DNA from 3 places in the Streptomyces sp. NPDC048275 genome. Region 1 is predicted to be linked to each of the others. Evidence: riboswitches for the same ligand, from Rfam matches in the RefSeq annotation. Region 1 holds a riboswitch; each other region holds the start of a gene.
The links. Region 1 has a riboswitch for cobalamin ahead of AB0D57_RS45710 (5-methyltetrahydropteroyltriglutamate--homocysteine S-methyltransferase). Riboswitches for the same ligand answer to the same signal wherever they lie in the genome.
Positions count from the first base shown of each region.

Region 1 (9,288 bases):
CTGGACACCCGCCGAGCGCATGCGTGGACTCCTCCCTCCTCCCTGACGGGTATACGTCAATCACATTCTCTGGTAGGAAACTTTCCTAACAGAACGCGGGAACGACACACTCCCCCTCGGAGGTACCGTGCACACCCCCCACATACGCACGTCACGCCGCACGCTGCTCGCCCTGATCGGAGCTTCACTGGTGGCAGGTCCGGTCATCGCGACCCAGTCCGCGACCGCCGCGCCGGCAGGTCTGGACGACCCGGCGAAGAAGGAGATCGCCATGAAACTGGTGTCCAGCGCGGAGAACTCCTCGCTGGACTGGAAGGCGCAGTACGGGTACATCGAGGACATCGGCGACGGGCGCGGCTACACCGCCGGGATCATCGGCTTCTGCTCGGGCACCGGCGACATGCTCGACCTCGTCGAGCTGTACGCGCAGCGCAAGCCCGGCAATGTCCTCGCGAAATACCTGCCCGCCCTGCGCAACGTGGACGGCACCGATTCGCACGAGGGCCTGGACCCCGGCTTCCCGGGCGACTGGAACAGGGCCGCCCAGGACTCGGCGTTCCAGCAGGCCCAGAACGACGAGCGCGACCGCGTGTACTTCAACCCCGCCGTCCGGCAGGGCAAGGCCGACGGCATAGGCGTCCTCGGCCAGTTCACGTACTACGACGCCATCGTGATGCACGGCGACGGCGGCGACAGCACCAGCTTCGGCAACATCCGCAGGCGGGCCCTGTCCAGTGCCCGGCCGCCTGCCCAGGGCGGCGACGAAGTGACGTATCTGAACGCGTTCCTCGACGCGCGCGTCTGGGCGATGAAGCAGGAGGCGGCACACGAGGACACCAGCCGGGTCGACACCGCGCAGCGGGTCTTCCTGCGAAACCGGAACCTGAACCTTGACCCGCCGCTGGACTGGCAGGTGTACGGGGACAGTTACCACATCGGCTGACCGGGCCGGGGGTACGGCGGAGGGCGCGACACCCCTGGGTGCCGCGCCCTTCGTATGCCCGAGTCGTCAGTGGGCCGGGACCGCCTTCAGGTCCTCGCCCGCCTCCATGGGGTGGGTCACGTCGTCCGCGTCCTGCCCCTTGCCGAGGTGGTTGAAGACGAGGTTGAGGACCACGGCCGCCACACACCCCGTCGAGATCCCCGAGTCCAGGACGATCTTCGCGGTCTCCGGGAAGGCGTGGTAGAACTCCGGCGCGGTGATCGGGATGATGCCGACGGCCAGCGATACGGCGACGATCAGGACGTTGTTGTCCTTGTCCAGGCCCGCTCGTACGAGGGTCTGGACACCGCTGGCCGCGACCGAGCCGAAGAGGACGACGCCCGCGCCGCCGAGGACGGGGCGCGGTACGACAGCGATCAGCGAGGCGGCCATGGGGCACAGGCCCATCAGCACCAGGAAACCGCCGCCGGTGGCGACGACGTACCGGCTGCGGATCCTTGTCATCGCGACCAGGCCGATGTTCTGCGCGAAGGCGCTGCACATGAAACCGTTGAAGAGCGGGCTGATCGCCGAGCCGAGGGTGTCGGCGCGCAGGCCCGCCGCGATGGTCTTCTCGTCGGCGGGACGCTCGACGATCTCGCCCAACGCCAGCATGTCCGCGGTCGATTCGGTCATCGAGACCACCATCACCACGCACATCGAGACGATCGCGGCGACCTGGAACTGCGGGGCGCCGAAGTGGAACGGGTCCGGGAAGCCGACGACGTCCGCGTCGGCCACCGGAGCGAAGTCCGTGACACCGAACGGGATCGCGACAAGCGTGCCGATGACGAGGCCGAGCAGTACGGCGATCTGCTTGACGAAGCCGCGGGTGAAGCGGCGCAGGAGCAGCACGATGACGAGGGTGGCGGCGGCCAGGCCCAGGTAGGTCGTCGAGCCGTAGTCGTCCGCCGCGGGGTCGGGTCCCTGCGCCCATCCGAAGGCGACCGGCAGCAACGAGATGCCGATGAGGGTGATGACGGTGCCGGTGACGACGGGCGGGAAGAAGCGGATCGCCTTGCTGAAGAAGGGGGCGGCTATGAAGCCGAGGACGCCCGCGACGATGACCGCGCCGAAGATGACCGGCAGCGCGTCGCTCTTGTCCTTGGCGGAGGCGACGACCGCGGTCATCGGGGCGACGCCCGCGAAGGTGACGCCGTTGACGAACGGAAGCCTGGCGCCGATCTTCCAGAAGCCGATCGTCTGCAGGAAGGTGGCGAGGCCCGCCGTGAACAGGCAGGCGCCGGTGAGGAAGGTCAGCTCGGTGGCGGTCAGACCGACGGCGGCGCCGACGATCAGAGGTGGGGCGACGACTCCGGCGTACATGGCGGCGACGTGCTGGAGGCCGCTGGTCGCCATCTTCAGGGGTGGGAGTTTTTCGTCAACTGGATGCCTGGGCTGGTCAGTTGGTTGTGCATCGGTGCTGGGCTCGGGCTGCTGGGCGGCCACGGCGGCTCCTCCGGTCGGATACACGTCGGCGTTGACGCGGTGTTCAGGGAGGTGATGCGCGGTCATGGGGGACCCCCGCGCGAGCGAAGCCGAGCGTGGGGGTGGGACCGGGACGAAGACCGTTCAGAGGGAACGGGGACCGTTCCGGGGCGCGCACGTCCCTGCACGCCCCGGACACGGCCGCCATGGACCCCACTCGGGTCCATGGCTACCGGCCGAGGGCCGTCCCCCTCGGCCGGAGATCTTCAACTGTTCAGGCCTGCGCGGCGATCCGCGCCAGGCGCTGTGCCTGTTCCCGCGTGGAGCGGGCGACGGCGTCCTCGTCGACGTGCAGCAGGCGGCTGTCCTCGACGACCGGTCTGCCGTTGACGAGGGAGAGCGTGACCGGGGCCGCGGCGCCGAAGACCAGGGCGGTCACCGGGTCGGCGATCGAGGCGTGGGCTAGGGTGTCCAGCTTCCACAGCACGAGGTCGGCGAGCTTGCCCGGCTCCAGGGAGCCGATCTCCGCCGCCCTGCCCAGGACTTGGGCTCCGCCGTAGGTGCCCAGGCGCAGCGCCTGACGGGCGTTCAGGGCGGCTTCCCGGTGCGCGCCCAGGCGGTTGATGAGGAGGGCGTTGCGCAGTTCGGTGTGGAGTTCGCCGGACTCGTTCGACGCGGTGCCGTCGACGCCGAGGCCGACCGGGACGCCGGCCGCGAGCAGGTCGGGGACGCGTGCGATGCCGGCGGCCAGACGGGCGTTGGAGGACGGGCAGTGGGCCACGCCCGTCTTGGTGCGGGCGAAGGCGGCGATGTCGGAGTCGTTCATGTGGACGCAGTGCGCCATCCAGACGTCCTCGCCGAGCCAGCCCGTCGACTCGAAGTACTCGGTCGGGCCCATCCCGAACAGCTCCTTGCAGAACTGCTCCTCCTCGACGGTCTCCGAGCCGTGCGTGTGTAGCCGTACGCCCTTGCGACGGGCCAACTCGGCTCCTTGCCGCATCAGTTCGGTGGACACGGAGAACGGCGAGCAGGGCGCGACGGCGATCTGTGTCATCGCGCCGAAGGAGGCGTCGTGATGCTCGTCGACGGTCGCCTCGGTGGCGGCGAGCGCCCCTTCGAGGGTCTCGACGGCGAAGTCCGGCGGCAGCCCGCCGTCCTTCTCGCTGCGGTCCATGGAGCCACGGGCGAGGGTGAAGCGGACGCCCGTCTCGCCGGCCGCGCGGATGATGGCGCCGGACAGGTCGCCGGAGCCCTTCGGGAAGACGTAGTGGTGGTCCATGGCGGTGGTGACACCGCCACGGGCCATCATGGCGAGGGAGCCCTGCGCGGCGGAGTACACCATCTGCTCGTCGATGCGCGCCCAGGTCGGGTAGAGCGCGACGAGCCAGTTGAAGAGGTTGTGGTCGGTGGCGAGGCCGCGGGTGATCCACTGGTAGAAGTGGTGATGCGTGTTGACCAGGCCGGGGGTGGCCATGTGACCGGTGCCGTCGATGCGGCGTACGACGTTCTCCAGGCCCTCCGGAGCCCTGCCCGCGCCGACGGACTCGATGCGGTTGCCCACGACGACGACATGGCCCGAGGCGTACTCGGTGTCGCCCGCGTCGACCGTCGCGATCGCACAGTTCTCGATGACGATCCGCTGGGTGACTGTGGCGTCTGCCGCTGCTGCCATGGTGCTTCTCCTTCTTCGTTCGGTGGGGTGGGCACGGCAGGACCCTGGGAGATTTGAGTGCCGCGGCTGTCGACGCCACGGGTGCCGCAGAAGGGGATACCTGAGGGTTTCAGAGGTTGGTGAGGTCCACGGGGATCTGCGGCTCGCAGCCGTCGCGCAGGACGGTGGCCTCGATCAGACCGTAGGGACGGTCGGCCGCGAAGTAGACGGCCCCGTCGGCGGTATCGTTCTCAAGCCCGAACGGCTTGAGGTCGACCAGGAAGTGATGCTTGTTCGGGAGGGAGAAACGGACCTCGTCGATCTCGCCGCGGTGCTCGATGATGCGCGAACCCATTTGGTAGAGGGTCTGCTGCAACGACAGGGAGTACGTCTCCGCGAAGGCCTGGAGCATGTGCTTCCTGACCTGGTCGTAGGACTTCTCCCAGTCGGGCATCCGCTGCTCGTCGCCGCTCCAGTTGAAGCGCCAGCGGGCGGAGACCTGGGTGGCCAGGATGCGGTCGTACGCCTCGGGGAGCGTCGTGTACTTGTCCTTGACGTAGCCCCAGAATTCGGAGTTGGTCGAGTTCATCACGGTCAGGTCCTTGAGGCCGGAGACGACCTCCCACGACTCACCGTCGTACGTGATCTGCGTCAGCCGGGTTTCCTGGCCCTTTCGTACGAACGAGTGCTTGACGTCGTCCGCGTCGGAGGTCTCGATGCGCTCCCAGGCGTACTCCTCGATGCGGATACGGGCCTGGTGGATCGAGTCCTGACTCGTGACGAAGTGGCGGGCCAGGTGGATGCCGAACCGCTCGGCGGACTCGATGCCGTGCTCCTTGGCGAACGCGTACACCGTGTTCTTGGTGGTGTCGGTCGGCAGCACGTTCGCGTTCGAGCCGGAGTAGTGGACCTCGTCCATGTCGCCGCTCAGCGACACCGACACGTTCAGGTCCTTGATGTGGTGGGTGGCACCGTCCCGCGTGATCTTGACGACGCGGTTCTCGGCCTTGCCGTACTGGTTCTGTCCCAGAAACGTCGGCATGTCTGCTAGCTCCCTCGGTAAACGGAGTAGCCGAACGGGTTGAGCAGCAGCGGCACGTGGTAGTGCTCGCCCGGCGTGACGGCGAAGGTGATCGCCACCTCCGGGAAGAACACTCCGCTCGCACCGCTGTCCCGATTCGCGGGGGCGTCCTGCTGCGCATCGGCTTGCTTGTTCTCGGACTTCTCGAAATACGCCTCGACCTCGAAGTCGAGCCGTACGTGTGTGGTCCCCTCCGGCAGGGCCGGGAGGTCCTTGCACCGCCCGTCCGCGTCGGTCGCGGAGCCGCCGAGCGGCTGCCAGTCCGCGTCATGCCCCGCGCGGGCCGCGAGCCGGACGGCGACGCCCTCGGCGGGGCGTCCGACGCTGGTGTCCAGGATGTGCGTGGACACGGACGCTGTGGTGTCGGTGCTCATGCCTCATCTTCCTGCTGTACGAGAGGGGACAGACGGATACGGTTGATCTTGCCCAGTTCGGAGCGGACGATCTCGCGCTCCTGCTCGGGCGAGTTGCCGATCCGGTCCTTGACCGCGTCGCGCATCTGCTCGCCGGTGCGGCCGGTGGCGCAGATCAGGAAGACGTGACCGAACTTCTCCTGGTAGGCCAGGTTCAGTTCGAGCATCTCCGCCTTGAGGTCCGCGGAGGCGCCGGCCATGCCGCGCTGCTCCCGGGAGGAGGTCGGGTCCCCGGGCTTCGGCCTGCCGATCGGCGGGTGCCCGGCCATCGCCTCCGCCAGGTCGGCGGTGGTCAGCTCGGCCATGACGGCCTCGCTCGCGGCGAACAAGGCGTCCGGGGTGGCGTACGGGCGACGGGCGAGCAGCCCGCGCACCCACGCCGAGGAGGCGCACACCTCGTGGAGGGCGGCGTAGGCCGCCTGCTCCTCCAGGGCGTTGAACCGGGCGAGACTGCCGGGTGTCGTACTCGAAGTCACGGGAAGCCTCCGTGGCCTTGTGCTGGACGGGCTGCGGCCAGCTAACGCCCTCCGAAACACCACGTCAACACTTTGTTGAAAACTTCGAGTAACAAAAACCGCCGCCCGGGGAGTCCGGACGGCGGCGGGTCACACGGGCACGACGGCGCGGCGCGAGAGGGCGCCCATCCTGGCGTTTTCGCTGGTCAGGAGTCCTTTTCGCGGTTGAGGTAGTTGTAGACGGTGAAGCGGCTCACGCCCAACGCGCTCGCCACCGTCTCCACCCCGTGCCGCACGGAGAAGGCGCCACGGGCCTCGAGTATCCGCACGACCTCCTGCTTGGCCTTGCGGTCGAGATCGGCCAGCCGCTTGCCCCGCTTGCGCTCCAGGGCGGCCAGGATGTGATCGAGCGAGTCGGCCAGCTGCGGCAGCCGTACGGCGACCACGTCCGCGCCCTCCCAGGAGAGCACGACGTCGTCGGGTCCGGCCTGGTCCGGCGCCACCATCTCACCGCCCATGGCGTCCACCAGCGGCTTGACCGCCGTAACGAAGGGATCGTCCCCGACACCGGTCACTTATCGCCCTCCCCGACCACGTTCACCTGCAACGAGACCCGGGTGGCGCCCGCCTCCAGAGCCTTGCGCAGCAGCGCGTCGACCGCGGTGAGCACCACGTCCGCACCGCCCTCCGCGGTATTGCCGAACGGGCCGACGTCCACGGCGTCCAGTTCGGCCGCCTCAATGACCTCGCGGGCGACCAGCGCGTGCGGGGGCGCCTCGTCGAGGTCGAAGGGTTCGGTCGTGAACTCCACTCTCAATCGCACTGTGCCCCCATGGCATCGGATCTGATCTGCGCGCTCTCTCACCCAGCGTCATCGCAGCGTTGGTGTGCCCCAGTCGCTGGGACACGACCTTAACGGACTACCCCACGGCAATCAGCAGCGATGCATACGCGTACCGAAGGGCATGCGCCCCTGTGCTCGACCAGGCCGGGCCGCACACAGGGTGACCGGCGGGCCGCCCCGGTACCCGCCCGCCGTCGGTTCACGCCCGCCCATCGCATGGCTCATCTCACCCTCCGAATGCTGGACGTGCCGCGGCACGCTGTCAGCCGCTCCCCTAGGCTGGCCGGCGCAGCTGGTTCGCCCCGTCCGCCAGGCGGGATGCGTCGTAAGAGGGAACCCGGCGGGAATCCGGGACTGCCCCGCAGCGGTGAGCGGGAACGACCGCCGTCATACGCACTGGGCCCGACGAACGGGCCTGGGAAGCGACGGCCAGTAGGTGTCTCGTACGACGGTTTCGTACGACGGGACGTGCCCGCGAGTCCGAAGACCTGCCAACTGCCCGCGTACGAACGATGCGTGCGCGGACATCCCGGTGACCTCGTGGGCGGGTCGGCGACGAGCCCGCCCTGCGCGAGACGCTGCCGCTGCGGGCAGGCGACCGCCCGGCCTACCTGGCCTGGGCCACCGAAGCGTTCCGGCTCAGCACGAGCGGAGTGCGGCCGGACACGCAGATCAGCCTGGAGGCGGCCCGCTCCCACATGCAGGTCGCCCGCGAACTGGCCGCCCACGGCTACCCGCGCGAGGCCGGACCGGGCGTCTACGACATCCACTCCCCGCGTGCGCCGAGCACGGAGGAGGCAGCCGCCCTGCTGCGCAAGGGACTTGAGGCCATCCCCGCCGAACGGCTGTGGGTGAATCCCGACTGCGGCCTGAAGACCCGCGCCTGGCCCGAGACACGTGCCTCACTGGAGAACCTGGTCGCCGCCGCCCGCACGGTCCGCGAGGAAATCTCCCTGTCCTGACACCGGGACCGCAGGTCGGGGAGGGTAGAGCCGCACACCATGACCGCACCAGGAGGAGCCACCCAGTGACCAGCCGTGTCACCTTCATCTCGCCCGCGACGAGCCGGTCGCTGCGGCAGGCCCGCTTCGACGACGGCGGCTCGATCGACGACGCGGGAGCAGCCCGGGCCCGCGCGGCGGCAGGATCGCTGCCCCGGGCCGTCCGTGTCGTCGCCTCGCCCGGTGTGCGGTGCCGTGAGACGGCAGCGGCGCTCGGTCTGCGTGGTGAGGACGCGCCGGGGCTGGCGGCCCTGGATGTGGGCCGCTGGCGGGGCCTCACGCTCGACGAGGTCGGCGCCGCCGAACCGGAGGCGGTGGCCCGCTGGCTCGCCGACCCCGCCTCGGCGCCCCACGGCGGGGAGTCGGTCCAGGACGTGTGCGCCCGGGTCGGGAGCTGGCTGGACGCCGCGGCGGAGTCGGACGGCCGTACGCTCGCCGTGGTCGAGCCGGAGGTCGTACGGGCAGCCGTCGTCCACGCCCTGGGCATGTCCGCCGCGGCCTTCTGGCGGCTGGACGTGCCGCCGCTGACGGCAACGGAGCTCAGTGGACGGGCCGGGCGCTGGAACCTGCGGCTGGGACGCCCGCTGGACGTACCGGAAACCATCGCCGACCTTTGAGCCACAACGGTGGGCAGCGCGCCGCACGAGCGGGCCGGCAGGCTGGAGCGGTGGGCGGGGCGGCGGGCTGTCGCCGCGGTGGTTCAGGAGGCCGGGTCCCGGTGGCGGCGCAGCAGGTCCGCTATCGCGCAGCGCAGGCAGTCGGCAGCCGTGTCCGACTGTGTGGCGCCGACGGCGGGCCACGGGGGCGGGCATGCCGTCGGTGCCTGCCCGCCCCGCTCAAGGCAGACCGCGGGGGCCCCGATCAAGGTCTCCAGTTCCTGGAGGAGCTGTTCGGTGCGCTTCGCCTTGTGGGCGAGCACCCGTACCCGGGCGCTCTGGCCGCCGATCTGCCGTCGGCTGGCGATCAGCTGCTCGTACTCCTCCACCGTCAGGGCGACCGCCTCACGTCCGCCGAGGGTGATGTGGCGCGGCTGGGGTCGTCTGGCCACTCGGTTCCTCCGCTCCTCACCCGGGTGGTTCCCGTCCAATCGGTCCGTTCCGTGCGTCATGTCCTGTCCGTGGTCCGATGGCGTGGGTGCCCGGAAAACGCGAGAGGGCCCCCGGATGGTTCCGCGGGCCCTCACTCGTGTGGCGGGTCACGTCAGTTGGGCGCGGCGACCGGCCGGCCCGCGGCGACCGTCGCAGGCCTGGGATTCAGCAGCCGCTCGGCCAACTCGCCGAAGACGAGGCCGAATCCGCCCCACAGGGTGACCTGCATGGCCAGTGCGGAGAGGCGGAACCGCCACAGCACGGTGGCCGGGAAGTCGTTCGGCACCTCGTTGACGACGGGCAGGAACGCGTACGCGAGCCCGATCACCAGGGCGAAGGCGGCCA
Region 1 covers NZ_JBEZLR010000166.1:2,330-11,617, reverse strand. The annotation lists gene AB0D57_RS45750 (chitosanase) at 128-943, shown strand; gene AB0D57_RS45745 (nucleobase:cation symporter-2 family protein) at 1,010-2,341, opposite strand; gene AB0D57_RS45740 (8-oxoguanine deaminase) at 2,685-4,082, opposite strand; gene pucL (factor-independent urate hydroxylase) at 4,192-5,103, opposite strand; gene uraH (hydroxyisourate hydrolase) at 5,109-5,516, opposite strand; gene uraD (2-oxo-4-hydroxy-4-carboxy-5-ureidoimidazoline decarboxylase) at 5,513-6,031, opposite strand; gene AB0D57_RS45720 (helix-turn-helix domain-containing protein) at 6,217-6,585, opposite strand; gene AB0D57_RS45715 (hypothetical protein) at 6,582-6,833, opposite strand; cobalamin riboswitch at 7,131-7,365, shown strand; partial or broken gene AB0D57_RS45710 (5-methyltetrahydropteroyltriglutamate--homocysteine S-methyltransferase) at 7,409-7,816, shown strand; gene AB0D57_RS45705 (histidine phosphatase family protein) at 7,882-8,472, shown strand; gene AB0D57_RS45700 (hypothetical protein) at 8,556-8,903, opposite strand; gene AB0D57_RS45695 (CbtA family protein) at 9,056-9,288, opposite strand, start outside.

Region 2 (10,157 bases), on a different contig from region 1:
ATGGGCACGGAAGCGGCGACCGGTCCACTGGTGACCACCGATCTCACCGTCGGCGGGATGACCTGCGCGGCGTGCGTGCGACGGGTGGAGAAGCGACTCGGCAAACTCGAGGGAGTCACCGCGACGGTCAATCTGGCCACCGGTCGCGCCCACGTCAGCCATCCGCCGCACATCCGCCCCGCCGAACTCGTCGCGACGGTCGAGCAGGCCGGATACACGGCCGCGCTGCCCGAGCCTCCCCCCACGCACAAGGGCCAGGCGGGCAAGGCGGGCCAGGTGGATGAGGAGGAGCCGGAGGCCGCTCGGCCGGAGCGGGAGCGGCTGCTGGTCACGGCACTCCTCGCCGTACCCGTCCTCGTGCTGTCGATGGTGCCCGCCCTGCAGTTCCGCAACTGGCAGTGGCTGTGTTTCGCGCTGACGGCTCCGGTCGCGGTGTGGAGCGCCTGGCCGTTCCATGTACGGGCGGTGCGGGGACTGCGGCACTCGACGGCGACCATGGACACGCTGGTGTCGCTGGGCGTGGTGGCGTCCTTCTTCTGGTCGGCGTACGCGCTCTTCCTCGGCGGAGCGGGTGATCCCGGGATGCGGATGCCGTTCAGTCTGCTGCCGTCCGCGGCGGACGGTACGGCGCACGTCTATCTGGAGGCGGCCGTCGGGGTGCCGCTGTTCGTGCTGACCGGCCGGTTCCTGGAGGGGCGGGCGCGGCGGGGCACCGGGGCGGCCCTGCGGTCCCTCGCCGGGCTCGCGGCCAAGGAGGTGTCGGTACGCGAGAACGGGGTCGAACGACTCGTCCCCATCGACCAGTTGGGGCTGGGGCAGGTCTTCGTCGTACGGCCCGGTGAGCGGGTCGCCACCGACGGGACGGTCGTGGAGGGCAGCTCCGCCGTGGACCTGTCCCTGGTCACCGGGGAGAGCGAGCCGGCCGAGGTCGGGCCCGGCTCGGCGGTGGTGGGCGGCGCCGTGAACGTCGGCGGACTGCTCCTCGTACGCGCCACCGCGATCGGCGCCGACACACAACTCGCCCGGATCACCCGGCTGGTGACCGATGCCCAGGCCGGCAAGGCGCGGGCGCAGCGGCTGGCCGACGCGGTGGCCGGGGTGTTCGTGCCGGTCGTCCTCGCGCTCGCCGTCACCGTCCTCGGCTTCTGGCTCGGCGCCGGAGCCGACCCGCAGGCGGCCGTCACCGTGTGCGTGGCCGTGCTGGTCGTGGCCTGCCCCTGCGCGCTGGGCCTGGCGACCCCGACCGCGCTCATGGCCGCCACCGGACGCGGAGCTCAACTGGGCGTCCTGGTCAGCGGTCCGCAGGCGCTGGAGGCGTTGCGGCACATCGACACCGTCGTCCTGGACAAGACCGGCACCCTCACCTCCGGCCATATGACCGTCGCCCGCGTCACCGCCGTACCGGACGGGCTCGGGCGGGAGACGGTGCTGCGGCTGGCCGGTGGCGTGGAACAGGGTTCGGAGCATCCGCTCGGCCGGGCGATCGTGTCGTACGCGCGGCGGGAGGGGCCCGAGCGGCCGTTGCCGGAGCCGAGCGAATTCAGCGCCGTGGCGGGGCGCGGAGTCCGCGGCCGCGTCGAGGGCCGCCTCGTCGAAGTCCTGGCGCCCGAGGACGAACTGCCCGCCGCCCTGGCGGACGCGCTCCCGGCGGCCGAGGCCGCCGCGCATACCACCGTCCTGGTCCGGGTGGACGGCGTGCCCGAGGCACTGATCGAGATCGGCGACGTGGTACGGCCCGGCAGCTACCGCGCGGTGGAGCGGCTGCGGCGCCTCGGTGCGTATCCGGTGCTCGCCACCGGCGACCGGGAGGCACCGGCCCGCGCGGTCGCGGCCGCGCTCGGCATCGAGGAGGTGCACGCCCGCTGTTCCCCCGAGGACAAGGCCGAACTCGTACGCAAGCTGCGGGCGGACGGCCGCCGGGTCGCGGTCGTCGGGGACGGTGTGAACGACGCCGCGGCGCTGGCCGGCGCCGACCTCGGCATCGCCATGGGCGGCGGCACGGACGCGGCGATCGGGGCCGCCGACGTGACCCTGGTGCGCGGCGACATCGAGACGCTGGGGGACGCCGTACGACTCGCGCGGCGCACCCTCGGCACGATCCGCGCCAACCTGCTGTGGGCCTTCGGCTACAACGTCGTGACCCTGCCGCTCGCCATGGTGGGCCTGCTCAACCCGATGGTCGCCGCGGCGGCGATGTCGGCGAGCTCGGTGCTCGTGGTCGGCAACAGCCTGCGGCTGCGCGCCTGGCAACCGACGCCCGCGTGGAAGGCTCGGAGCGGCCGCCGGTGACCGAACACCTCTGGCGTCCGACCCGGCGCCGGCTCACCGACACCCTGCTCGCCGCGTTCTTCCGGCTCTCCAACTCCGGCGACATCGCACGACCCCCTGTGACCTCGACGGGTTCTGGATCACTCGTCCCGGATTGAGTGGGAGGGCGGGGTCATATCCGTACCGCACCATGACATCCGAACCCCGGATATGAGGAAGAGCCCGTCATGAGCGCTGGGTGGTGTTCTCGCACGGTACGGGCCGCGGTCTTCGCGGCCGTCTGTGTGCTGCTCGCCGCCCTGGGGCACGTCATGATGTCCGGAAACCACGTGCACTGGTGGGCGTTGGGCGCCGCGGCCGCGGCGACGGGCGGTACGGGGTGGTGCCTCGCCGCTCGCGAGCGCGGCCTGCCGCTGATCGTGTCCGTGGTGGTCGTCGCCCAGGGGGCGCTCCACTGGGCCTTCTCGCAGGCACAGAGCTCGGCCTTGGCGGGCATGGGCGGCAGGTCCATGGGGCCGATGGAACATGCCATGGGCTCCACGCACATGGAGTCCACGCACATGGAGTCCACGCACATGGAGTCCACGCACAGGGACGCCATGGACTCAATGCATTCCATGGACATGGGCGGCACCTCCTCGTTCGGCATGCTCGTCGCCCACCTGCTGGCCGCGCTGCTGTGCGGTCTGTGGCTCGGGTACGGCGAACGCGCCGCCTTCCGCATCCTGCGCGCCGTGGCCGGTCGGCTGGCCGCACCGCTGCGGCTGCTGCTCGCCTTGCCCACACCGCCGCACCGCCCGCGCCTTCGCGCACACCGCGCCCGCTCGGACCGGGCGCCGCGGCGACTCCTTCTCGTCCACGCGATCACTTCTCGGGGTCCGTCCGTGGGGACCGCTGTCGTCTGAAAAGACAGCCGGTACCCGAGGCAGCCCGTGCGCGCCTCGGGCCTCGGCCGTACGCCGCCGTACGGCCGTACACCTCACCGAGAAGGACAACCAGGTGATCACTCCTGCCCTGCCCACCTCGTGCGACACAAGCGGTGACACCACCTCGGTCGACGAGTCGATAACCGCCTGGGCGCTCGCCGCCCGCGCCGGTGACCCGGATGCCGTCGAACATTTCGTACGCGCTCTGCACCGCGACGTCCTGAGGTACGTCGCCCACCTCTCCGCCGACCCGCAGGCCGCCGACGACCTGGCCCAGGACACCTTCCTGCGCGCGCTCGGCAGCCTGCACCGGTTCGAAGGGCGCTCGTCCGCCCGCGCGTGGCTGCTGTCCATCGCACGGCGCGCGGTGATCGACAGCTTCCGGTACGCCGCCACCCGCCCGCGGCTGTCCGACGCACCGGACTGGCGGCTGGCCGTCGAACTCGCCCAGCCGCGCGGTCTGCCCGGCTTCGACGACGGCGTCGCACTCCTCGACCTGCTGGCCGCGCTGCCCGACGAGCGCCGCGAGGCGTTCGTCCTCACCCAGTTGATGGGACTGCCCTACGCGGAGGCCGCCGAGGTCAGCGACTGCGCCGTCGGAACCGTCCGCTCACGCGTGGCCCGAGCCAGGACCACCCTCGTCGACCTGCTCGCCGAGACGGACGCGCCGACGCCGGTGGCAGCCTGACGAGGGTCGAACAGCCGTGTTCTCGGTGCTGTCGGCGTCCCGCCGCCGACCCGTAGCTGCTGGGCATCTCCAACGGAGCCGCGCTCGGACTCGGCATCCGGTCGGCGACGCCGCGGTCACCGCATAGGTCCCCGAAACCGTGAACACTTTGGGCCAAAGTGTTCACGGTTTCCGAGGAGGGGCCGGACTAGGTCCTAGCAGAACTGACCGGGTCACGGACTGATGCCCGCCTTATCCTCGGCTGGCACACTGGCCGGACCCGGTGAAGGAGAGCACGCGTATGTCGATGGTCGGCAACTTGCGCAAAGTCGCCCGTCTGGCACGACGGGGGCGTCGTGTGGACCTCAGCCATCCGGCTCGCTCCCCGCTCGGCTCCACCGTGGTCAACTGCGTCATCTACCGTGACGGCATCCGCCAGGAGGCCGCGCCCAGCGTCGAGGAATCCGTCGCCCGGGTACGCAAACACGGTCACGGACGCGGCGACGGCTTCGTCTGGCTCGGCCTGCACGAGCCCAGCGAGACCCAGTTCGCGCGGGTCGGCGAGCTGTTCGGCCTGCACCCGCTCGCCGTCGAGGACGCGGTCCACGCCCATCAGCGGCCCAAGGTCGAGCAGTACGGCGACGTCCTGTTCGCCGTCTTCAAGACGGTCGCCTATGTCGAGCACGAGGAACTGACCGCTACCAGCGAGGTGGTCAACACCGGCGAGATCATGGTCTTCGCCGGCCCCGACTTCGTCGTGACCGTCCGGCACGGACGCCACGGCTCCCTCGGCCCGCTGCGCGAAGACCTCGAAGCCGACGCGCGGCAGCTGGCCAAGGGCCCGGCCGCGGTGCTCCACGCCATCGCCGACCATGTCGTCGACGACTACCTGACCGTCGCCGATGCCGTCCAGAACGACATCGACCAGGTCGAGACGGACGTCTTCTCCCCGCACAGCCCGCGCAGTGCGGACGCCGGCCGTATCTACCAGCTCAAGCGTGAACTCCTCGAACTCAAGCGGGCCGTGGTCCCTCTCGGCCGCCCGGTCCAGGCGCTGGCCGTCCAGCCGATGCCCGCGATAGACCCCGAGATACAGGCGTACTTCCGCGACGTCGCCGACCACCTGGCCCGCGTCACCGAGCAGATCACCTCCTTCGACGCCCTGCTCGACTCCATCCTCCAGGCCCACCTCGCGCAGGTGACCGTCGCCCAGAACGAGGACATGCGCAAGATCACCGCCTGGGCCGCGGTCATCGCCGTACCGACGATGGTGTGCGGTGTGTACGGCATGAACTTCGACCACATGCCCGAGCTGCGCTGGCGCTTCGGCTACCCGCTCGTCCTCGTCGTCATCGCGACCGCCTGCCTCGTGATCCACCGCGGCTTCAAGCGCAACGGCTGGCTGTGACGAGCTGACGGCTAAGACCGACCGGCAATTGGAGGGCGCCGGCGCCGAGCGCCCGCACCTCGCCGCCTGCGAGATCTTCACATGGGTCATGAGTCATGAGGGGTGAGTGGATGTGGCGGTCGGCTGGGAGTGGGACGACACCTTGTTCTCCGGCGCGGCCGCCTACTATCAGCGCGGCAGGCTTCCTTATGCCCTCGGACTGGCGGACGTTCTCGCCGAGGTTCTGCAGCTCGACGGCCAGGGGCGGCTTCTCGATGTGGGATGCGGGCCGGGCACCCTTGCCCTGAGTCTGGCGCACGCTGTCGGTGAGATCGTCGGTGTGGACCCGGACGGCGGGATGATCGCGGAAGCCGGACGTGCGGCCGCCGAGGCGGGAGTGGCCCAAAAGGCACAGTGGGTCCAGGCCCGGGCCGAGGATCTGCCCGCAGGCCTCGGGACGTTCACGGTGGCGACCTTCGGTCAGTCCTTCCACTGGATGGACCGCGACCTGGTGGCGGCAACCATCAGGGACATGCTCCGGCCCGCCGGGGCGTTGGTGCACATCTCGGACCTGAAGACGGAGCGTCGGACCGTCGACGGTCTTCCCATCCGGCGGTGCCCTACGCGGCGATGGACGAGCTGGTGAGGCGATACCTGGGACCGGTCCGGCGAGCGGGCCGCGGAGTACTGCCGCAGGGAACAGTCGGCGGCGAGGCCGAGGTGCTCGCCCGGGCGGGATTCTCCGGCCCCCAGCGCCATGTCGTTCCCGGCGGGCAGGCGCTGGAACGCACGATCGACGACGTCGTCGCGTGGGTGTTCTCGATGTCGTCCTCGGCTCCGCACCTGTTCGGCGCGCGCCTCGACGCCTTCGAAGCAGACCTGCGTCGACTGCTGCGGGAGGTCTCCCCGTCGGCCCGGTTCTCCGAACGCCGGCCGAGCACCGAGGTCTTCGTCTGGTGGAAGGGCTCCACCGGCGGCACCTAGGTCCTGTCGTTTGGATCACGCCGGTGAGCGGGGTCTGGCACGCGCGTCTGCGGCGACAAGGCATCGTCGATTCCCCGCGACCTGATCCAAACGACAGGCCCTGGTGCCGCAGCTGCTCGCGAAAGAGCGAAGACGGCCCGGGGATGTGATCAAGCGGACACTGGGGCCGCCTGTCAGGCCTTTGTACGAAGATCTTCTATGCTCGGGTGCGACCATTCGAATCCAGAGGGGCAGAGCTATGAGCCAGAACGTCTTCTTCGAGGTGACCGCGAACGGCGAGCCACTCGGCCGCATCGAGTTCAAGCTGTACGACGACGTCGTCCCGAAGACGGCCAGGAACTTCCGTGAGCTGGCCACCGGCGAGCACGGCTACGGCTACAAGGGCTCGCCGTTCCACCGGGTCATCCCGGACTTCATGCTCCAGGGCGGTGACTTCACCAACCAGAACGGTACGGGCGGCAAGAGCATCTACGGCGAGAAGTTCGCCGACGAGAACTTCCAGCTCAAGCACACCAAGCCGGGCCTGCTGTCCATGGCCAACGCGGGCCCGAACACCAACGGCTCGCAGTTCTTCATCACCACGATCATCACCGACTGGCTCGACGGCAAGCACGTCGTCTTCGGTGAGGTCGTGGAGGGCCTGGACGTCGTGAAGGCGATCGAGGCGCTCGGCAGCCGCTCCGGTGGTACCGCCAAGAAGATCGTCATCTCGGACTGCGGAACCGTCTGAGCGGTCCGACCGCACACAGGATTCACCTCTGTCACGTCTGTCACGTTTGTCGTGCCTCGTGGCCACGGTCCTGTGCCGCTTGAGCCGATTGTTCGCCCGCTCGACGGAGCTGCGCTTGTGATGGCGCGCTTCGTCGAAGCCGGCGGTCGTCCGCCCGGCCCCACGTCCCGGGACTCGGCTCTTCTCTTCGAGCCTCGTGATAGCTTGCGCTGGCCAGTCGCACCTTCGTACGACGACGTACGAAGGTCAGGGAATCCGGTGTGAATCCGGGACTGACGCGCAGCGGTGAGGGTGACGGGCACGGCTATTCGGCCACTGGACCAGTGAGGTCCGGGAAGGCGCCGTGTCCGAGTGACCCCGAGTCCGAAAACCTGCTGGCACACGGTACGGTCGGGCCCCGCGTACGGGCCCTTGACGTAGAGGAACAGCAGTGTCCGTCACGCGCGCCACATCCCTGTCCGCCGCCTTCCTGTGCGGGACAGTCCTCCTTGCCGGCTGCGGGGGTGGAGGCGCAGGCGGATCCGAGGGATCGGCGGCGGACACATCGCGGTCGATCGAGAACTGCGGGCAGAACGTGAAGGTCAGCGGGGCCGGACCGCAGCGCGCCGTCTCCCTCAACCAGGGCACCACCGAGATCATGCTCTCCCTGGGTCTTGCCGACCGCATGGTCGGTACGGCCACCTGGACCGACCCCGTGACGAAGGGGCTCGAGAAGGCGAACGCCAAGGTGAAGCGGCTGGCGGACAACGCGCCGTCCTTCGAGACGGTCCTCGACCGTGAACCGGACTTCGTCGCGGCCTCGTTCGCCTCCACGCTCGGCAAGGGCGGCGTGGCCACGCGCGAGCAGTTCGAGAAGCTCGGCGTCCCCACGTATCTCTCCCCCTCCGACTGCGAGGGCAAGGACAACAGCGGCGACGGCGACGGCGTGCGCACGAAGCCGCTGACCGTGGACACCGTCTACCGCGAAGTCCGTGATCTGGCCCGCGTCTTCGGCGTGGAAGAGCGAGGTGAGGAACTGGTCGCGGACCTCAAGTCCCGGGTGGCGAAGGCGACGAAGGGGCTCGACGCCTCGGACGTCACCCTCCTGTACTGGTTCGCCAACTCCGACTCCCCTTATATGGCGGGCTGTTGCGGTGCACCTGGCCTCATGACCAACACCCTCGGCGCGAAGAACGTGTTCGACGACACCACCGACGAGTGGCCCCAGATCAACTGGGAGACCGTCGCCGACCGCGACCCCGACGTCCTGGTGATCGGCGACCTCACCCGCAAGTCGCAGACCGCCGAGAGCGCCGCCAAGAAGATGGAGTTCCTGGAGTCCAACCCGGTCACCAGGAACATGGACGCGGTCAAGCACAAGCGGTACGTCCTGCTCAGCGGGCAGGCCATGAACCCGACCATCCGCACGGTCGAGGGCATCGAAAAAGTCGCGAAGGGGCTGCGCGACTTCGGCCTCGCGAAGTGACCCCGGCCCTGCTGCGCTGGGCGGCGGGTCTGGTGGCGCTGGCGGCCTCCGTCGCCGTGGCCCTCACCATCGGCCCGGCCGACATAGGCGTCGCAGATGTGTGGTCGGTCCTCGTCTCCCACCTCGGCGGCGACGCCTCCGGCCTCACCCCGATCCGCGACGGCATCATCTGGAACCTGCGTCTGCCCCGCACCCTGCTCGCCGCGGTGTGCGGGGCCGGACTCGCCCTGTGCGGCGCGGTGATGCAGTCCCTGCTGCGCAACCCGCTCGCCGACCCCTTCGTCCTCGGCGTGTCCTCCGGGGCGTCGACCGGGGCCGTCCTCGTGGTCGTGCTCGGCGCGGGCGGCGGGGCGCTGTCCCTGTCCGGCGGGGCCTTCGTCGGCGCGCTGTGCTCGTTCGCGCTGATGCTCCTGCTGGCCCACACCCTCGGCGGGACGACCGACCGGGTCGTGCTCTCCGGCGTCGCCGCGATGCAGTTGTTCTCGGCGCTCACCTCCTTCGTCGTGGTCACCTCGGCCGACGCCGACACCACCCGTGCCGTGCTGTTCTGGCTGCTCGGCTCGCTCAGCGGGGCCGGCTGGACCGACGTGTGGCTGTGCCTGGCCGTGCTGCTGCTCGTCCTGGCCGTCTGCCTCGGGTACGGCAGGACGCTGGACGCCTTCGCCTTCGGGCAGGACGCGGCGGCCACGCTCGGCGTCCAGGTCGCCCGCACGCGCCTGGTCCTGCTCAGTGTCACCGCTCTGCTCACCGCGGCCCTGGTGAGCAGCGCCGGCGCCATAGGCTTCGTCGGCCTGGTGCTCCCGCACGCCGCCCGGGCCCTGGTCGGCCCCGGGCACGGGCGGCTGCTGCCCGCCACCGCGCTGGGCGGCGCGGTCTTCCTGGTGTGGATCGACACGCTGGCCCGCACCCTCTTCGAACCGCTGGAGATCCCGGTGGGTGTCATGACCTCCCTCGTCGGCGTCCCCGCCTTCGTCGCCGTCCTCTACCGCACACACCGGTCCGTGAGGAGCGCACCATGACCCTCAGCGCTGATCGCGTCTCCCGCACCGCGGGCGGCCGGCTCATCCTCGACGGTGTCGGCCTCACGCCCGCCCCCGGAGCCATGACCGGCCTGCTCGGCCCCAACGGCTCCGGCAAGTCCACCCTGTTGCGCCTGCTGTGCGGCGTCCTGGCGCCGGCCTCCGGAGTGGTCACCCTGGACGGCCGTCCCCTGGCCGAGCTGCGCCGCAAGGACATTGCCCGACGCGTCGCCGTCGTCGAACAACAGGCCGACACGCAGGTCGAGTTGAGCGTCGCCGAGGTCGTACGACTCGGGCGCGTCCCGCACCGGCGTGCCTGGATCCCGCCGACCCCGGCCGACGAGGACGCCGTACGGTCCGCACTCGACCGCACCGGCCTGGCCGACCGCCCCGACCAGCCCTGGCACACCCTGTCCGGGGGCGAACGCCAACGCGTCCAGATCGCCCGCGCCCTCGCCCAGGAGCCGCGCGAACTTCTCCTGGACGAGCCCACCAACCACCTCGACCTCCAGCACCAGCTCGACGTCCTCGACCTGGTCTCCGCTCTGCCCGTCACCTCCGTGGTGGCCCTGCACGATCTCAACCTCGCCGCGATGTACTGCGACCAGGTGGTCGTCCTCGGGCGGGGGCGGGTCGTCGCCGCGGGCACGCCGGGCGACGTGCTCACCGAGGAACTGATCGCCGAGGTCTACGGGGTCCGCGTCGCGGTGA
Region 2 covers NZ_JBEZLR010000006.1:102,683-112,839, forward strand. The annotation lists gene AB0D57_RS06240 (hypothetical protein) at 1-1, shown strand, start outside; gene AB0D57_RS06245 (heavy metal translocating P-type ATPase) at 1-2,289, shown strand; gene AB0D57_RS06250 (hypothetical protein) at 2,286-2,426, shown strand; gene AB0D57_RS06255 (hypothetical protein) at 2,496-3,173, shown strand; gene AB0D57_RS06260 (sigma-70 family RNA polymerase sigma factor) at 3,268-3,882, shown strand; gene AB0D57_RS06265 (magnesium and cobalt transport protein CorA) at 4,163-5,269, shown strand; partial or broken gene AB0D57_RS06270 (methyltransferase domain-containing protein) at 5,382-6,232, shown strand; gene AB0D57_RS06275 (peptidylprolyl isomerase) at 6,471-6,962, shown strand; cobalamin riboswitch at 7,160-7,356, shown strand; gene AB0D57_RS06280 (ABC transporter substrate-binding protein) at 7,393-8,427, shown strand; gene AB0D57_RS06285 (iron chelate uptake ABC transporter family permease subunit) at 8,424-9,446, shown strand; gene AB0D57_RS06290 (ABC transporter ATP-binding protein) at 9,443-10,157, shown strand, end outside.
Region 2: linked by a shared signal. The riboswitch ahead of AB0D57_RS06280 (ABC transporter substrate-binding protein) and the one ahead of AB0D57_RS45710 (5-methyltetrahydropteroyltriglutamate--homocysteine S-methyltransferase) in region 1 are both predicted to bind cobalamin.

Region 3 (10,157 bases), on a different contig from region 1:
AGCGCCGACTCGATCTCGCCGGACGGCGGTTCGTACAGGGGCGAGAACCAGGGCTCGTAGTCCGGATCGATCTCGGTGATCGCCGTCTCCGCCTCGGCGTCGGCGCCGACGAACGGCTCCTCCTTGTGGTCGCCGAGGCCGAGGACCAGCGGCAGTACGGCGAGCGCGGCCACGACGAGCAGCAGCAAGGCGTTGATCTTCGTGTTTCTGCTCATCGGGCCACCGCCTCGGTCTTCTTGCCGGCCAGCAGGACCCCGAGCCGGGTCAGCTCACCCTTGCTGGACTGCACCAGCAGCCGCATCACCAGCACCGTCAGCAGCCCCTCGCTCACCGCCAGCGGGATCTGGGTGACCGCGAAGATGGAGCCGAACTTGCCGAGCGCGCCCAGGAACCCGCTGCTCGGGTCGGGGAACGCGAGCGCCAGCTGCGCGCTGGTGACGCAGTACGTGGACAGGTCGGCCACGAACGCGCCGAAGAACACCGCGACCATCAGCGGCACGTCGAACCGCCGCAACAGCCGGTAGATCGCGTACCCGGCCCAGGGCCCGACGATCGCCATCGAGAAGACGTTGGCGCCGAGTGTGGTCAGGCCGCCGTGCGCGAGCAGCAGCGCCTGGAAGAGCAGGGTGATGGTGCCCAGCACCGCCATGATCGGCGGCCGGAACAGGATGGCGCCGAGCCCCGTGCCGGTGGGATGCGAGCAACTCCCGGTCACGGAGGGCAGCTTCAGCGCGGACAGGACGAACGTGAAGGCTCCGGAGGCGCCCAGGAGCAGGGTGCTCTCGGGATGCTCTCTGACCTCACGGGTGAGGGACCGTACTCCGTGGACGACGAATGGCGCTGACGCGATGCTCCAGGCGACCGCGTGCGCAGGGGGCAGAAAACCCTCGGCTATGTGCATGGCTCAGCAGACCCTCTCCAGCACCTCGTGGATGGTTGACGCGCCTTGGCCGGTCTCCTGGCTGACGGGTACCACCGCCCGTACTCCGCCTTCCCGGGTCCGAGGACCCAGTGGCTGCCCGCGAGGGCTGGAGCCGGACTTCCCGATCACAGTGGCGAGGGCCGCACCGGTATCACACCGGATTTCCCGTGCACCAAGGCGTCGTGACAGTAGTGCGTGCACCGGGAGGGTGACAAGCGGGGCACAGAGGTGTGAAGGCGGCGCATGCGCTCACACCTGGCTCCGAGTCTTTGCCTGCGCTTGAATTCACCGACCACAGTCAGTGCACAAGGGAGCCACAAGTGTCGCGCCTCACATCGCCGTTCAGTCTTCGCCGTTCCGGCGTCCTCACCGCGGTCGCGCTCGCGGTCGCCGTCGCCACCGCCGGACCGGCGGCCGCCCATACGGAGGTCGAGGCGGAGGGCGCCCGTGCCCTCGACCAGAATGTCGCGCTGACCTTCACCGCGGAGTCGGAGTCCGGCTCCGCGGGGATCAGCAAGCTGGAGGTGATCCTGCCCGAAGGCATCACCCCGCAGGACATCTCCTACAAGGAAGGGCCCAAGGGCTGGAAGCTCGCGCCCACCAACCGGGGGTACATCGTGTCCGGGCCGAAGCTCGCGGTGGGCGAGGACGCCGAGTACGTCGTCACCGTACGGCAGTTGCCCGACGTCAAGGTGCTGGACTTCAAGACCCTGCAGACCTACAGCGACGGCCAGGTCGACCGCTGGATCGAGTTGGACGAAGAGGTGAGCGAGGACGGCCACGGCCATCCGGCACCCCGCCTGGAGCTGAAGCCCGCCGCCCCCGGCGCCGAACCCGTCAGCCCCAGCCCCACCGGACAGACGACGACGGCCTCGCCCTCGCCCTCGCCTTCGCCTTCGCCCAGCACCGGCTCGGGCGAGCCCACCTCCGGGGCGCCGTCGGCGTCCGCGAAGCCGGTGGCGAAGGAATCGGACGACGACGGTATGTCCGTCGCCGTGCCCGTCGGTATCGGCATCGCCGTCCTCGCGATCGGCGGCGCGGTGTGGTGGCTCAGGAGCCGTCGCGGCGGCGCTGCCTGACGCCCCGCAGCCCCCTCGTACGAAACCTCCCGCCCGGTCCCCAGCAGTGCTCACGGCACAGGCAGGGGCGACGGGTCTGCTCGAGGTGAGGTTCCCTGCCGTGGCTGAGATCCCCTTCGCCCACGTGAAGGGGCTCTCGGGCTGCCTCGGGCTTCCGGCAAAGAACAGATAGGCCGCGCCTATACGGGGCATCGATTTTTGGTCGTGGACCGCTTCACACGGGGGCCGGTTCACTGTGGCGCAAGCTGGCGCGTACCGATCGGGCTCGGTGTCGCGCGATCAGGGAGGCCGCAATGACGCAAACTCCGGGCAACGAGCGAGCCGAACAAGCCGCGCGCATCGCGGCCAAGCCGTGGTACCGGCAGTTGTACGTGCAGGTGCTGGTGGCGATCGTGATCGGCATCGTCCTGGGCTGGCGGTGGCCGGACCTGGCCACGTCCATGGAGCCGATCGGCACGACGTTCATCACCGCGATGAAGATGCTGATCGGGCCGATCGTGTTCCTGACGATCATCGGCGGCATCGCCGGAGTCGCGAACCTGAAGCAGGTCGGGCTCACCGGTATCAAGGCACTGACCTACTTCCAGGTCGGCACGATCGTCGCCATGGCGACGGGCCTGGTGGCCATGAACATCTTCCGTCTCGGTGACGGTGTGCACGCCGATCCGGCCACCCTTCACACGTCGGGCGACGCGGGGGACTACATCGCGAAGGGCGAGAGCCAGCACTGGTGGGAGTTCCTCACCCACATCGTGCCGGACAGTTTCTTCGGCCCGTTCGTCGAGGGCGACATCCTCCAGGTCATCTTTCTGGCGGCGATCTTCGGTATCGCGCTGAAGTCGGTCGGCGCGGTGGGCGAACCGATCATCGCCGGCGTCAACCGCCTCACCGAGGTCGTGTTCAAGGTGCTGTCCTTCGTCATGAAGGCCGCGCCGCTCGGCGCCTTCGGCGCGATGGCGTACGCCATCGGGAAGTTCGGCCTGTCCACGCTGACCAGTCTCGGCTCGCTGATCCTGCTCTTCTACGTCACCTCCGCCCTGTTCGTCGTGGTGGTGCTGGGAGGTGTGCTCGCCGCGTACGTGAAGCTGAACATCTTCCAGCTCTTCCGCTACTTCAAGGAGGAGTACTTCCTGATCCTGGGCACCTCCACCGCCGAGCCCGCGCTGCCGGGGCTGATGCGCAAGCTGCAGCACATGGGCGTCGAGCGGTCCACGGTCGGACTGGTCGTGCCGACCGGCTACAGCTTCAACCTCGACGGCGCGGCGATCTACCTCTCCCTCGCCACCCTCTACATCGCGCAGGCCACCGACACGCCCCTGTCGGTCACCCAGCAACTCGGCCTGCTCGCTGTCATGCTGCTGACCTCCAAGGGCGCCGCGGGCGTCGCCGGCGGCGGCTTCATCGCCCTCACCGCGACCCTGTCCACGGTCGGTACGGTCCCGGCGGCCGGCATCATGCTCGTCTTCGGCATCGACAAGTTCATGTCGGAGTGCCGGGCCATGGTGAACTTCTCCGGCAATGCCGTCGCCACCCTGTTCATCGCCAGGTGGGAGAACAACCTGGACCTGGCGAGGGCCCGCGCGGTGCTGTCCGGCAAGGCCGGAGATCTGCCACCGGTCACCGAGCTCGAAGAAGTCCGGGCGGCTGTTCTGCCGCCCGCCGCCCAGGCCGGCCACGAAGTCCCCGCGTCCAGGCACAGGGACGCCGTGAGCGCCGCCGCTCCGATGCCGGCCGAGGTGAAGCCCTGATGGTCTCCATCCTGGTGGCTCCGGACAAGTTCAAGTTCGTCGTGACCGGCGAAGGGAGCCTCGGCGAGCAGTCCCTGTCGGGCAAGCTGCCGGTCGCGCCGGCTCGTCGGGCCCGGCAGCAGGGGAGGGCGGTGCACGCCGTGGCCGGCCGTTGCACGCTGCCCGCCGACCGGACGGCCGCCCACTTCCGCTCCGTCCAGGCCCTGACGGACCTGACCGACCAGGACTGCGCGAACGACAGCGAGCTGTCCGCCCGCCTGCTCACCCAGTGCGGACGGACCGTTGCCGAGCGCTGGATCGGCTCCGGTGACCATGAGGTGCCCCTCAGCGGCCCGCTGTCGCCGGAAAGGTAGGTTGAGCCTATCGATCGACGCTACGACCGGGAGGCGGCGCCGTGGACGCCCGGCAGCTGGAGTACTTCCTGGCCATCGTCGAGCACGGCGGGTTCAGCAAGGCGGCGGCCGCGCTCCACGTGGCACAGCCCTCGCTGTCGCAGGCCATGGCGAACCTGGAGGCCGACCTCGGGGTGGCCCTCTTCCACCGGGTGGGCCGGGGCGTCGTACTGAGCGAGGCCGGTGCGGAACTGCTGGAGCCGAGCCGGCGCGTCCTGCGGGACCTGGCCGCCGTACGCGACACCGCCGCCGCGCTCGCCGGGCTGCACGGCGGCACGGTCGAGGTCGCCACCATGCCCTCCCCGGGCATCGAACCGCTGACCACCCTCATCCATCGCTTCGCCGAGCTGCATCCGTCCGTGACGGTGAGCACCCAGGCCGCGTTCACCCCGGACGAGGTCATCTCCCTGGTTCGCAGCGGTGCCTGCGAACTGGGGCTGCTGGGCTCGGCGAGCCCCTTGCAACTCTCCGGGCTGGACGTCCTGCACGTCGAGGACCAGCCGTTCGTGGTCGTCGCGGCGCCCGGCGGGGCCATCGAGGACGGGGTCACGATCAGGCCCGAGGACCTCGCCGGACAGAAACTCATCGCGTCGCGTACAGGCAGCCTGATGCGCAGCATCGTCGACGACATCACCACGGGCGGCACCGGCACCCAGATCGTGACGGTCGTCGACCACAGGACGTCCATCCTGCCCCTGGTCCTCACCGGCGTGGGCGTCGCCGTCCTGCCGTCCTCCTGGACCAGGCTCGCCCGGCGCTGCGGTGCCGCGGTGGCACCCATCGCGCCGACCGCCCACCTCCACGTGGCGATGGTCAGCCTGCCCGCGCATCTCACCCCCGCGGCCCGCGCCTTCCTCACCCTCACCAGGTCCTTGGCCCAGCGCCGGGCACGGGACGCCTGACGACGAACCGATCGGCCGGGCCTATGGGTCGTATCGAAAGCAGGTCTTGGACGCGCCCCGACGCCGCTGTGTTGACTCGAATCGACCGCACCACAGCGAGCCGGAGGCCCCCATGACCGCACCCCGCACGTTCCGTATCGCCGCCATCCCTGCCGACGGCGTGGGCAAGGAGGTCGTCGCCGCCGGGCGTGCCGTCCTGGACGCCCTGGCCGAAGGCTCGCACGGGGCCTTCGCGTTCACCTGGGAGGAGTTCCCCTGGGGCTGCGAGTTCTACGAGCGCACCGGCAAGATGATCGACGACGACGGCCTGGACCGCCTGAAGGACTTCGACGCCATCTACTTCGGTGCCGTCGGCTGGCCCACCGTCCCCGACCACATCAGCCTGTGGGGCCTGCGCCTGAAGATCTGCCAGAACTTCGACCAGTGGGCCAACGTCCGTCCCGTGCACTTCCTGCCCGGCGTCACCAGCCCGCTGCGCAAGGCCGACGACACCGAGCTGGACTGGGTGGTCGTCCGCGAGAACAGCGAGGGGGAGTACGCGGGCCTCGGCGGCCGCAACCTCTCCGGCCGCGGGCAGGGCGGCGAAGTCGCCATCCAGTCGTCCCTGTTCACCGAAGTCGGCTGCGAACGCATCATGCGCTTCGCCTTCGACCTGGCCCGCACCCGCACCCGCCCCAAGGTCTCCTCGGTCACCAAGAGCAACGCCCAGCAGTACGGCATGGTCCTGTGGGACGACGTGTTCAAGCGGGTCGCCGCCGACTACCCGGACGTGGAGACCGAGAGCGTCCTGGTCGACGCGATGTCCGCCAAGTTCGTCCTGCGCCCGGAGGACCTGTCGGTCGTCGTCGCCTCCAACCTCAACGCGGACATCCTCTCCGACCTCGGCAGCGCGCTGGCCGGCAGCCTGGGGCTTGCCGCCAGCGCCAACCTCAACCCCGAGCGCCGCTTCCCCAGCATGTTCGAGCCGGTCCACGGCTCCGCGCCGGACATCGCGGGCCAGGGTCTGGCCAACCCGATCGGCGCGGTCGGCAGCGCGGCGTTGATGCTGGAGCACTTCGGCCTGCCCGACCAGGCGGCCCGCCTGAACAAGGCGATCGAGGCCACGACCGCCGCGGGCATCCTCACCCGCGACGTCGGCGGCATCGCCACCACCGAGGACGTCACCAAAGCCCTCATCGACGCGCTGAACGTCTGACGACGACGCGCTGAGCCTCTGACGGCCGGACAAAAAAAGTCGACGGCATGACCACCGCGACGTCACAACTTCCTCACAGCGAGCGGTAGGACGAGCCCGCACCCAGGTCCGCACTTCACGAAACATCAGGTGTTTGACCATACTGTCCAGGGGCTGTGTCCTTCGCGGCCGGCGGCGCGGTGCGTCGCCGGTCCGTCCGCGCCGTAGACCGGGGCGGGAGGTGAACTCCGGCGGGACGTCCGGCCGTGACCGAACCGAAGGGACCACGCCCCGTCAGGCCACGGATCGGACGGGGGCGTCGCCACTCCTCGGCCGTTCGCAATGGACAGGGAGTACGGCCCTCATGCCACAGCAGAACACGTCGTCGTCGGACGCGGGTGCCGAACGGCTGGTCGCCGGTCGCTACCGCTTGCTGTCCGTTCTCGGCGAGGGCGGTATGGGCACCGTATGGCGCGCCCGCGACGAGGTACTGCAGCGCGAGGTCGCCGTCAAGGAGGTACGCGCTCCCGTCGGACTGGCCGTAGCGCAGGTCGAGCGGATGTACACCCGCTTGGAGCGGGAGGCCTGGGCGGCGGCGCGCATCAGTGCTCGCGGTGTGGTGACCGTCCACGACGTCGCCACCGACGACGGCCGACCCTGGATCGTCATGGAGTTCGTCCGCGGCCGGTCTCTGGCCGACGTGATCGGCTCCCAGGGTGCCCTCACACCGCGGGAGGCCGCGCGCATAGGTGCGGAGGTACTGGCCGCGCTGCGCGCGGCGCATGGCGCCGGAGTGCTGCACCGCGACGTGAAACCCGCCAACGTCCTGCTCGCAGACGACGGCAGGGTGGTGCTCACCGACTTCGGCATCGCCACCGTGGAGGGGGATTCCGCGCTGACGATGACCGGTGAGCTCGTCGGCTCTCCCGAGTACCTGGCGCCGGAGCGGGCACTGGGCCAGAACCCCGGCCCCGCGTCGGACCTGTGGTCCCTCGGAGCGTTGCTCTACACGGCCGTCCAGGGCCGTTCGCCCTTCCGCCGGACCAGCCCGCTGAGCACTCTGCGTGCCATCGTCGACGACGAGTTGCCCCCGCCGCACAGGGCCGGACCCCTCGTGTCCGTCATCGAAGGCCTGATGCGCAAGGACCCCCACGATCGGATGTCGGTCGAACAGGCCGAGCAGGAGCTGCGCCTGACTGGTGCTGCTGACGGCGTCTCCGGCGCCGGCACGGCCACGCTGTCCGCCCCGCTGCCCGCACCGGCCACCGAAGAGCTGCCCACCGCCGAGTCCCCGCTCGGGGAGACCGCACCGATGGCCACGGCCGGGGCGCCGACCGTCTCGGCGTCATCGTCTGTCCCGGAAAGCGCCATGGACGCCAGGGACATGGCGGCGACAGTCGAGGCCCCCACAGCAAAGGGACCTGCGGCTTCCGGGGCGTCGGCGGACACCGCCCACGCCTCCACCGCGCCGGAAACAAAGACGGCGGGCACGGTCGACACACCTACCGCCACGGTCGACACACCTACCGCCACGGTCGACACACCTACCGCCACGGCCGACACACCCACCGCCACGGTCGACATACCCACGGCCCCGGCACACCCCGACGCCCCCACCGCCCCGGCACAGCCCTCGCTTCCCGGTGCCGTACCGGCGGCCACCGCCGAGACGGCCGCTCTGGGCGCCCGCTCGTCCGTCGGCGCCGCCTCCCTGCCCACCGTGGACAGCCCCGGCGTCCCCGGCGTCCCTGACGTCCCCGCTTCTCCCGCCCCGCCACGTCCCGCGCCGGAGGCCGCCTCGGCCCCGGGCATCGCCGAGTCGCCCACCGTATTGGCAGGCCCGGTATCAGGGCCCGTACCCACGGCCGTTTCTGCGGCGCTCGAGCTCGAGGGCGCCGAAGAGTCCGGTCACGGCCCCACGAGGCGCAAACGGCGCATCGGGTACCTGACCGCGGCGGGAGCGGCCGTGCTCGCGCTGCTCGTAGGCGGCCTGGGCTATGCGCTCGGCGGCGGCGACACTGCCGAGCAGCCCGTCTCGGTCACCGTGACCGGGGGCGCGACCACATACGTCGGAGACTGTCCCCCGGCGGACTCGCAGGCTCCCTGGTTCACCGCGACCTTCAAAGTGTCCGAGTTGCCCTTCCAGTTCTCGTACCGGTGGGTCTCGACGAACGGGTCCGTGATCGACCGGCAGTGGCGGACGCTGGCGTTCCCGGAAGGCGGCCCCCGCACCCATCAGGAGACGGTGCGGCTGTCGACGTATGCGCAGAGCGGAACACTCCGCAGCCAGATGGCCGTGGAGATCCGCTCACCGTTCGAGACGGTGTCCAACTCGGTGTCGTTCTCGGTGACATGCGCCTCGACGACGGGCGGTTAGCCAACCGGGCGTCAAGGTCGGTGCCGCGCAGCAGAGTCATCCCCGCGCGTCGGTCATACTTCAATCAGTACGAGTTGGACCGCTGCCGGGCCGACTCGGACAATACCGGTCAAGTGAGCCTCGCTGGACCGGAGTTCTGTGGGAGTGACGAACCACTCTCACCCTCGTGGCGGACCAACCGCAGGGTGCGGTTCCTCTCCCCGCATCCGAGACTTTCGCAAGGAGTTTCTGTGTCGTCGGTCATCGTGGGACGCACGGGTCCCTTCGCCGGTCAGAGCGTGGTTCTGGGCAACGCTCCGCTGCGATTCGGACGCAAGAGCGACAACGACGTGATCATCGTCAGCGTCAGCGCCTCCCGTCTGCACACCGAGATTGTGGCGGAGGACGGCGCGTTCGTCCTCTACGACCGCAGCAAGAACGGAACCTTCGTCAACGACCAGCCCGTCACCCGTCACGTGCTCGTGCCCGGTGACTCCATACGCATCGGCGACGAGACCTTCCTGTTCGAGACGCAGGAGGCCCTGGAGACGGTCCTGGACCTCTCCCAGCTCGAACTGCCCCGCGCCAATGCCTCGGCGAACCCGGGCGAGCTGCGGGTCACGGTGTCCGGAGGAGGTCCGGTCGGCCTCGCCTTCGCCCTGCTGCTGGAGAACGCCCTGCCGGGGAAGGCGTCCATCACCGTCTACGACGGCCGGTGGATCAAGAACGGCTCCACCGTGGTCTGGAAGGACGAGACCCAGGGCAACGTCCGCCGCCAGCAGGTCGTCACCGTCCAGAGCCGTCAGTACCTCGCGCTCACCGAGGAGATGCAGTCGGCGCTGTTCGACGCGGGCGGATTCTCCGAGATGTGGCCCCTGGGACCGGACTCCGTGGACGGCCGCCCGCCCCGCAACATCCGGATCGCCTACATCGAGGACAAGCTGCTGGAACTGGCCAACGCCAAGTCCGCGATCCGCCTGGTGCCGAAGCGATTCGATCCGTCGGAGCAGCAGCAGCGGCTCTCCCAGGAACACGTCCTGGTGATCAGCGAAGGCGGCCGGTCGCGCACCCGGGAGCACTTCGCGGACCGTTTCGGTGCGGCCGACTCCTCGATCTACTCCCTCGACGGGGAGCACCTTCAGGACCTGGTGCTGGGACTGCGGGTCAAGTCCCAGCTCTCGGACCCCATGAGCGTCCTGTTGACCGTGGCGCAGAACCGGTTCCTGCTCAACTCGCTGCGTGGCGAGGGGTTCCTCAACATGAGGCTGACCCGCGAGGAGGCCGGCAACGTGATCGGCATCGACCCGGTCCGGCAGGTCTTCGAGGAGTGCGTGGCGGCGCGGCCCTGCCTGATGAGCCGCCACGAGGACAACGAGTTCGTCTGCCCGACCCATGGGACCCTGTTCCTGCCCGCCCTGCTGCGCAGCTCGCCGCTGTGGAAGCAGATCCAGGAGGGCCTGAGGTTGTTCGGCGTCCCCGAGGACGATCTCAGCGCCATCACCTCGTTCCGGCTGGACATGGTGCAGCGCCCCCGGTTCACGGCCCAGCTCAGCCGCCCTACCGCCACGAGCACCGGCACTTACG
Region 3 covers NZ_JBEZLR010000006.1:114,824-124,980, forward strand. The annotation lists gene AB0D57_RS06305 (energy-coupling factor ABC transporter substrate-binding protein) at 1-215, opposite strand, end outside; gene AB0D57_RS06310 (energy-coupling factor ABC transporter permease) at 212-901, opposite strand; cobalamin riboswitch at 931-1,114, opposite strand; gene AB0D57_RS06315 (DUF1775 domain-containing protein) at 1,243-2,001, shown strand; gene dctA (C4-dicarboxylate transporter DctA) at 2,295-3,749, shown strand; gene AB0D57_RS06325 (glycerate kinase) at 3,749-4,102, shown strand; gene AB0D57_RS06330 (LysR family transcriptional regulator) at 4,144-5,043, shown strand; gene AB0D57_RS06335 (tartrate dehydrogenase) at 5,156-6,238, shown strand; gene AB0D57_RS06340 (protein kinase) at 6,582-8,594, shown strand; gene AB0D57_RS06345 (FHA domain-containing protein) at 8,825-10,157, shown strand, end outside.
Region 3: linked by a shared signal. The riboswitch ahead of AB0D57_RS06310 (energy-coupling factor ABC transporter permease) and the one ahead of AB0D57_RS45710 (5-methyltetrahydropteroyltriglutamate--homocysteine S-methyltransferase) in region 1 are both predicted to bind cobalamin.